Regions from separate parts of the Streptomyces sp. NPDC097595 genome, predicted to be linked through region 2. Evidence: predicted binding sites of a transcription regulator. Region 2 holds the regulator's gene; the other holds the start of a gene.
What was found. The regulator HspR, encoded in region 2, represses chaperone genes until heat shock. The targets are predictions, from matches to a motif close to TTGAGNNNNNNNNNCTCAA.

Region 1: a site for HspR is predicted at 1,483-1,501, ahead of lon (endopeptidase La). Genes of this name have one in related genera too.

What each region holds. Positions count from the first base shown of each region.
Region 1 covers NZ_JBIWCN010000002.1:62,131-66,537, forward strand. Annotated here, with positions in the region: gene ACIQZN_RS02905 (hypothetical protein) at 1-109, opposite strand, end outside; gene ACIQZN_RS02910 (RNA polymerase sigma factor) at 106-708, opposite strand; gene ACIQZN_RS02915 (isochorismatase family protein) at 742-1,320, opposite strand; gene lon (endopeptidase La) at 1,524-3,944, shown strand; gene ACIQZN_RS02925 (polysaccharide deacetylase family protein) at 4,029-4,407, opposite strand, start outside.
Region 2 covers NZ_JBIWCN010000023.1:123,117-127,523, forward strand. Annotated here, with positions in the region: gene ACIQZN_RS29850 (LuxR C-terminal-related transcriptional regulator) at 1-526, shown strand, start outside; gene ACIQZN_RS29855 (LuxR C-terminal-related transcriptional regulator) at 523-1,491, shown strand; gene ACIQZN_RS29860 (heat shock protein transcriptional repressor HspR) at 1,561-2,007, opposite strand; gene dnaJ (molecular chaperone DnaJ) at 2,009-3,199, opposite strand; gene grpE (nucleotide exchange factor GrpE) at 3,332-3,982, opposite strand; gene dnaK (molecular chaperone DnaK) at 3,979-4,407, opposite strand, start outside.

The DNA of each region.
Region 1 (4,407 bases), on a different contig from region 2:
ACTCCGTGCAGGATTCGACGTGCTTCTCCAGGGACCAGGAGTCCGTCTCCGGGGCCGTGCTCTCCGCGTACCGCAGGACCAGATCGTCCGTCACGTGCCACGTCGTCATGCCGTGCCTCCCAGGGGGCCGTTCTCCGTGACCAGCCGGTCCAGGGCGGCGCGCAGCTCGCGGCGGGCGCGCATGGCCCGGGTCTTGACCGTGCCCTCCGGTATGCCGAGCAGCCGGGCGGCCTCCCTGGTGGTCAGGCCGTCGACCACCGTCGCCCGCAGGACCTCGCGGAGCTCCGGCGAGATCCGGTCGAGTGCGGCGCCCACGTCCCCGTACTCCAGGCCGGCCAGGACCCGGTCCTCGGCGGACGGTGCGGGGGCGGCCCAGTGGGCGTCGCCCGCCTGCCCGGCCGCCGTCGCGCGGTCCGTCCTCGCCCGGGTCCGCTGGGCGTCGACCAGGCGCCGGGCGGCGATCACCCAGAGCCAGCCGCCCGCCTCCGCGCCCCGGTGCGCGGCGGCGGAGCGCCAGACCGTCACGAAGGTGTCCTGCACGACCTCCCGCACGGTCTCCGGGTCCGGGCACCGGCGGCTCAGCCGGGCGAGGAGCCAGCCGGCGTGCCGGTCGTAGAACGCGGCCAGTGCGGCCGTGTCCCCCTGGGCGACGGCACGCAGCAGCGCCTCGTCGCTCCGGTCGTCCCCCGAAGGGCGCAAGTCGCTCACACCCCCTCTATCGGCGGCCGCCCGCCGCCCGGTTCACGCCCCCGGCGGCGCCGTGAACCGTACGGCCGAGGCGGGTGTGGTGACGTCCGCGTCCGCGCTGATCGCCCAGGCGGCGACCCGGGAGACGACGGCGGCGGGGACCGCGTCGCTGATCCCGGGTGCGGCCGGGACGTCGTGCGTGGCGTGGGCGTCGTGCGGGAGGACGACCCGGTAGCCCCGCTCCAGGGCGGTGCGGGCCGTCGCCTGGACGCACATCTCCGACATGACGCCGCAGATGGCCAGTGACTTCACGCCCGCCTCCGTCAGGGCGGCGCCCAGGGGCGTGTCCTTGAAGCCGTCGTCCCAGGTTTTGCGGATCACCGACTCCGTAGGCCCGGCCACGACCGGCAGATGCAGCGCCCAGCCCGGCGTGAACGGCTCGTCGCCCGACCCGGGGGCGCCGTCGTTCTGGAGGTGGACGACCACCGCGCCCGCGCGCCGGGCCCGCGTCAGCAGCCCCGCCGTACGGTCCAGCAGCACATCGGCCCCGGGGACGGCTCCCGCGCCGGTCACCCCGTCCTTCTGCACGTCCACGACGATCAGGGCCTGCACGGGGAGCGGGGTCTCGGTCATACGGCCATCCTGTCCGGCGCGGCGCGCGGGCTCCACGGAATAACGGGGCCGCTCAGGGGCGGGGCATAAGGACCCCGCGCAGCTGGTTGATCCCCCCGTCTCGACCGCAGCTGATCGCTCAGAGCGAACAACGCTTGGGGAACATCGCGGGGCTCACAAGCATTGAGCCGGTATAGCTCAACTTGACTGCCGAAGGGGAGATCATGGCTACTGAGTCCAACGCCGTCACACCGCTCACCCTGCCCGTGCTGCCGCTCGACGACGAGGTCGTGCTGCCGGGGATGGTGGTGCCGCTGGACCTGTCGGACACCGAGGTGCGCGCCGCCGTCGAGGCCGCGCAGGCCGCCGCCCGGGAGGGCGGGGGCAAGCCCGAGGTGCTGCTCGTCCCGCGCATCGACGGGACGTACACCGGGATCGGTGTCCGCGGCACCGTCGAGCAGGTGGGGCGGCTCTCCGACGGCGACCCGGGCGCCCTCATCCGGGGCCGCGGCCGGGTCCGCATCGGAGCGGGCACCGGCGGCCCCGGCGCTGCCCTCTGGGTGGAAGGGGTCCGGGTGGACGAATCCGTCCCCGACCCCCTGCCCGGGGCAGTCGCCGACCTGGTCAAGGAGTACAAGGCGCTCGCCACCAGCTGGCTGAAGAAGCGCGGGGCCTGGCAGGTCGTGGACCGGGTCCAGCAGATCGAGGGCGTCTCCGCGCTCGCCGACAACTCGGGGTACTCGCCCTTCCTCACCACCGCCCAGAAGGTCCGCCTCCTGGAGACCGCCGACCCGGTCGCCCGTCTCAAGCTCGCCATCCAGTGGCTGGGCGAACACCTCGCCGAGCAGGACGTCGCCGAGTCCATCGCCAAGGACGTCCAGGAGGGCGTCGACAAGCAGCAGCGCGAGTTCCTGCTGCGGCGCCAGCTCGACGCCGTACGCAAGGAGCTGTCCGAGCTCAACGGCGATCCGGAGGACGAGTCCGACGACTACCGGGCCCGCGTCGAGGCCGCCGACCTGCCCGAGCACGTCCGCGAGGCCGCGCTCAAGGAGGTCGACAAGCTGGAGCGCTCCTCCGACCAGAGCCCCGAGGGCTCCTGGATCAGGACCTGGCTCGACACCGTCCTCGAACTGCCCTGGACCGAGCGCACCGAGGACGCCTACGACATCAAGGGCGCCCAGGAGATCCTGGACGCCGAGCACGCCGGGCTCCAGGACGTGAAGGAGCGCATCACCGAATACCTCGCGGTGCGCAAGCGCCGGGCCGACCGCGGCCTGGGCGTCGTCGGCGGACGGCGAGGCGGCGCGGTGCTGGCCCTCGTCGGGCCGCCCGGCGTCGGCAAGACCTCGCTCGGGGAGTCCGTGGCGCACGCCATGGGCCGTAAGTTCGTCCGCGTCGCGCTCGGCGGTGTCCGGGACGAGGCGGAGATCCGCGGCCACCGGCGTACGTACGTCGGGGCGCTGCCCGGACGCATCGTGCGCGCCGTCAAGGAGGCCGGCTCGATGAACCCGGTCGTCCTCCTGGACGAGATCGACAAGGTCGGCTCCGACTTCCGGGGCGACCCGGCCGCCGCCCTCCTCGAAGTCCTCGACCCCGCGCAGAACCACACCTTCCGCGACCACTACCTGGAGGTCGAGCTCGACCTCAGCGACGTCGTCTTCCTGGCCACCGCCAACGTCCTGGAGGCCATCCCGGAGGCGCTGCTCGACCGCATGGAGCTGGTCAGGCTCGACGGCTACACCGAGGACGAGAAGGTCGTCATCGCCCGCGACCACCTGCTCCCGCGCCAGCTGGAACGGGCCGGTCTGGAGAAGGGCGAGGTCGCCCTGGACGAACCGGCGCTGCGCAAGCTGGCCGGCGAGTACACCCGCGAGGCCGGCGTACGGAATCTGGAGCGCGCCGTCGCCCGGTTGCTGCGCAAGGTCGCGGCCCAGAGCGAGCTGGGCGACCGGGAGCTGCCGTTCACGGTGGGCGCGGACGACCTGCGCGGTCTGATCGGCCGCCCGCACCACGTGCCCGAGTCCGCCCAGGATCCGGCCGAGCGCCGTACGTCGGTGCCGGGCGTGGCCACCGGGCTCGCGGTGACCGGGGCGGGCGGGGACGTCCTCTTCGTGGAGGCGTCACTCGCCGACCCGGAGACCGGGGCGTCCGGTCTCACCCTCACCGGCCAGCTGGGCGACGTCATGAAGGAGTCCGCGCAGATCGCGCTGAGCTTCCTCCGGTCGCACGGCGCGGAGCTGGAGCTGCCGGTCGCGGACCTCAAGGACCGGGGCGCGCACATCCACTTCCCGGCGGGCGCGGTCCCCAAGGACGGCCCGAGCGCGGGCATCACGATGACGACCGCGCTGGCCTCGCTGCTCTCCGGCCGGCTGGTCCGCACGGATGTGGCGATGACCGGTGAGGTCTCGCTGACCGGGCGGGTGCTGCCGATCGGCGGCCTGAAGCAGAAGCTCCTGGCCGCGCACCGGGCGGGCATCACCACCGTGGTGATCCCCAAGCGGAACGAGGCCGACCTGGACGACGTCCCGGCCGAGGTACTGGAGACCCTGGAGGTCCACCCGGTCACCGACGTCCGCCAGGTCCTGGAGATCGCCCTGGCCCCGGCCGCGGCGGAGCGCAGGATCCCGGCGGCACAGGCGGCGTAACGGAGGCAGGGGAGCAACGGGAGCAAAGGGGGCAACGGACGCGGAACGGCCCGGGCGCGCGGGCCGTTCCGCGTACCGCCGCGTCTACGGCCGGTAGATCGTGCCCGGCACCGGCTCGGCGGGGGCCATCAGCTGGGGGACCGTCACGAAGGTGTAGCCCTGCTTCTTCAGCGTGTCGATGATCCCGGGCACGGCGGGCACGGTGCCCTTGTAGATGTCGTGCAGCAGGATGATGCCGTCCTTGCTCGCCTGGTCGACTATCCGCTTCCTGATCAGCGCCGAGTCGGTGGTCGAGTAGTCCTTGGCGGTGGCGCTCCACAGGATCTGGGAGAGCCCGAGGTCCTTGCAGATGCCGGAGATCGTGTCGTCGGTGCGGCCCTGCGGCGGGCGCATCAGCCGGGGCTTCCTGCCGGTGATGTCCGCGATGGCGTCCTGCGTCTTCTCCAGCTCGGCCCGTATCTCG
Region 2 (4,407 bases):
CCGGGCGAACGCAGAGTTCGTCCTCGCGGCGGGCGGACGGCTCAGACATCTCTACCAGCACTCGGCGCGCTACAGCCCCCGGCTCAAGGAGTACCTGGCGGAGATCCCGTCCGGCCGGCTCCAGATCCGCACCATGGAGCAGAGCGTGGGCCGCATGCTCGTCTTCGACCGGGCCGTCGCCTACCTCCCGGCCGACCCCGAGGGCCGCGCCGCCCTGGAGATCCGCCACCCCGCCCTCGTGCGTTACCTGGCAGGCATCTACGAAACGCTGTGGGCCGGAGCCACCCCCTTCACCGAACACCTCCCCACCGCACTCCCCGGCGCCCCCGTCACCGCAGTCCAGCAAAGCATCGCCCGCCTCCTCATCGACGGCTGCACCGACCAGGCCGCCGCCGAAAAACTCGGCATCAGCGTCCGCACCTGCCGCGCCCACATCGCCAAACTCATGCACACCCTCAACGCCACCAGCCGCACCCACCTCGGCGCCCTCCTCATCCACTCCGGCCTCGCGGAGCCCACCCGATGACGGCATCCCACGAGCGCGGCCACGGCGCGGACGAGCTGTGCGACGAAGCGATCGGCCTCTATACGCAAGCCCTGGCCCAGGGCCGCATATCCCGGACCGCCGCCGGGGAAGTGCCCTGCCTGGCCGAGCACGCCCTGCTCACCGCCGATCCGCGCGACGACGCGTGGCTGCGGCCCGTACCACCCACGGCCGCCCTGGCCCGGCTGCTGCATCCGCTGGCCCGGGACATCCTGGACCAGGTGCGTACCGCCGATCTCCTGGCCAGGACCCTAAACACGCTGAGCGCGCTCGCGGACGAACCCCCGGATCTCGCCATCAGGGTCGTCGCCGGGCAGTCCGCGATCCAGGCGGCCATCGACGCCGACCTGCGCGAGGCGAGCGACGAAGTCCTCACCGTCCAGCCCGGCAGCACCCGGTCGCCGGAGATCATCCGGGTGGCCCTGGCCAGCACGCTGCCGATCGTCAAGCGGAACGTCCGGCTGCGCCACATCTACCAGCACTCGGCGCGTTACGGTTCCGGGCTCAAGGGGTATCTGGCCCAACTGCCCGGCGACCTCCTCCAGGTCCGTACGACCGAGCGCGCGATCGACCGCCTGATGATCTTCGACCGCAAGGTCGCGTACCTCCCCGCCAACCCCGACCGCAGCGCCGCCCTGGAGATCCGCCACCCCGCCCTCGTGCGCTACCTGGCGCAGTTGTACGACGTGCTCTGGGCCCTCTCCACGCCTTTCGACGATCCCCTCCCCACCGCCCTCCCCGGCGCCCCCGTCACCGCAGTCCAGCAAAGCATCGCCCGCCTCCTCATCGACGGCTGCACCGACCAGGCAGCCGCCGAAAAGCTCGGCATCAGCGTCCGCACCTGCCGCGCCCACATCGCCAAACTCATGCACACCCTCAACGCCACCAGCCGCACCCACCTCGGCGCCCTCCTCATCCACTCCGGCCTCGCAGAGCCCACCCGATGACGGCTGACAACGCGAAGCGGCCCGCCACTCCGGGGAAACCGGGGTGACGGGCCGCCTCTGAGCGCGGGGTCAGTCCTTGGGGCGCTTGGGGCGCCAGACCACCAGGGCGCTGGTCTGCTGCACGTCCTGGTACGGGACCAGGTCACGCCGGTAGGACGCGTGGACCTGGGCCTCGCGCTGCTGCATGGCCGCCGCGGCTCCGTCCACGGCCGCCGAGAGTTCGGCGACGCGCTGCTGGAGCGCCGCGACCTGGTTCTCCAGCTCGATGATGCGCTTGATGCCGGCGAGGTTGATGCCCTCGTCCTGCGACAGCTGCTGCACCGTGCGCAGCAGCTCGATGTCGCGGGCCGAGTAGCGCCGGCCGCGTCCGGCCGTACGGTCGGGCGAGACCAGGCCGAGGCGGTCGTACTGGCGCAGTGTCTGCGGATGCAGGCCCGAAAGCTGGGCCGCGATCGAGATCACGTACACCGGGGACTCGTCGGTCAGTTCATAAGGATTACGCCGTCGGCCGTCCACCTCAAGCTCCCTTCGCCGCCTGGAACAGCTCCGCCCTCGGGTCATGCCCCGCGGTCGCCTTGCGGTATGCCTCCAGCGCGTCCCTGGCCTCGGTACCGAGGTCGGTGGGCACGGTCACCTCGACGGTGACGAGGAGGTCGCCCCGGGTGCCGTCCTTGCGGACCGCGCCCTTGCCGCGGGCCCGCATCGTACGCCCATTCGGCGTACCGGCCGGTAGCTTGAGGGTCACGGAGGGTCCGCCGAGCGTCGGCACCTTCACCTCGCCGCCGAGCGCCGCCTCCGTGAAGGTGACGGGCACCGTGACGGTGAGGTTGTCGCCCTTGCGGCCGAAGACCGGGTGGGCGTCGACGTGGACCACGACGTACAGATCGCCGGCGGGTCCGCCGCGCTCGCCCGGGGCGCCCTTGCCGCGCAGCCGGATGCGCTGCCCGTCCGAGACGCCGGCCGGGATGCGCACCTGCATGGTCTTCGAGGAGCGGGCCCTGCCGCTGCCCTTGCAGACGTCGCAGGGGTCCTGGGCGATGAGGCCGCGGCCCTTGCAGTCCACGCACGGGTCGGTCAGCGAGAAACCGCCGCCGCTGCCGCGCGAGACCTGACCGGTGCCGACACAGGTCGGGCAGACCCTGGGGGTGCCGTTCTTGTCGCCGGTGCCGGAACACGCCTTGCAGGGGGCCTGGCTGGACATCCGGAGCGGGACCGTGGCCCCGTCGACCGCCTCGGTGAAGCTGAGCGTCACCTCGGACTCGATGTCCTGGCCGCGCCGCGGCTGCACCCTCGTACCGGTGCCGCCGCCGCGGTTGAAGAGGCCGCCGAACACGTCGCCGAGGCCGCCGCCGCCGCCGAAACCGCCGGCGCCGCCACCCTGGCCCCCGCCCGGGGCGCCTCCGAAGAGGTCCCCCAGGTCGAAGTTGAAGTTGCCCTGGGCGCCGCCGGGCCCGGCGCGGAAGCCGCCGTTGCCGAAGAGGGCGCGCGCCTCGTCGTACTCCTTGCGCCTCTTGGTGTCACCGAGGACGTCATTCGCCTCGGAGATCTCCTTGAAACGCTCCTCCGCCTTGTCGTCGCCCTTGTTGGCGTCCGGGTGGAACTCGCGGGCGAGCTTCCGGTACGCCTTCTTGATCTCGGCGTCGGTGGCGTCCTTGGGGACGCCGAGAACCTTGTAGTAGTCCTTCTCGACGAAGTCCTTCGTACTCATCGACGTCCCTCCTTTCGGACGACCGGCCGGGAGCCCCCCGTCCGGGCGGCGCCGGGCCCGCAGGCCCTGGCACCGACCGGACGGGAGGCCCTGGTGGCCAGGCGGTGTGCTGCCAGGTGATCGGACGGAATGTCAGACCTCCTCGCCGCCACCGCTCTCCTCGTCGTCTGCCTTCTCTTCCTTCGCGGCCGCGGGGGCCGCCCCCGGCTGGGGTTCGGCGACCGCGACCCGCGCGGGGCGGATGGTGCGCTCGCCGATCCGGTAACCGGGCTGCAGGATCGCCACGCAGGTCGTCTCCGTGACGTCCGGCGCGTAGCTGTGCATCAGGGCCTCGTGGACCGTCGGGTCGAAGGGCTCGCCCTCCTTGCCGAACTGCTGGAGGCCCAGCTTCGCGACGACCGTCTCCAGCGATTCGGCCACCGACTTGAACCCGCCCACGAGCTCGCCGTGCTCCCGGGCCCGGCCGACGTCGTCCAGGACGGGCAGCAGCTCGGACAGGAGGTTCGCGACGGCGATCTCCTTGACCGTGACCCGGTCCCGCTCCACACGGCGGCGGTAGTTCTGGTACTCGGCCTGAAGCCGCTGGAGGTCGCCGGTGCGCTCGCCGAGCGCCGTGCGGACCTGGTCCAGCTGCGCGGTCAGGGCCGTGTTCTCGTTCGCGTCCCCGGCCGGGGCCGCCGCCTCCTCCTCGGAGGGGGTGGCGGCCTTCGGCTCGGCGTCGTCAGAGGTGGCGCCGGAGGGGACGTCGGGCTTCTCCTCGAAGCCCGGAGTCTCCTCGGTCACGCCGCACCGCCCTTGGAGTCCTTCTCGTCGTCCACGATCTCGGCGTCGACGACATCGTCCTGGGCGTCGCCCTGGGCCTGCTCGGCACCCGGCTGCGCGTCACCCTGCGGGCCGCCCTCGGCCTGGGCGTTGGCGTACATCGCCTGGCCCAGCTTCTGGGAGACCGCCGCGACCTTCTCGGTGGCCGTGCGGATCTCGGCGGAGTCCTCGCCCTTGAGCTTCTCCTTCAGCTCGGCGACCGCGGTCTCCACCTCCGTCTTCACGTCGGCCGGGACCTTGTCCTCGTTGTCCTTGAGGAACTTCTCGGTCTGGTAGACGAGCTGCTCGCCCTGGTTCCGCGACTCGGCGGCCTCGCGGCGGGCGTGGTCCTCCTCCGCGTACTTCTCGGCCTCCTCACGCATCCGGTTGACCTCGTCCTTCGGCAG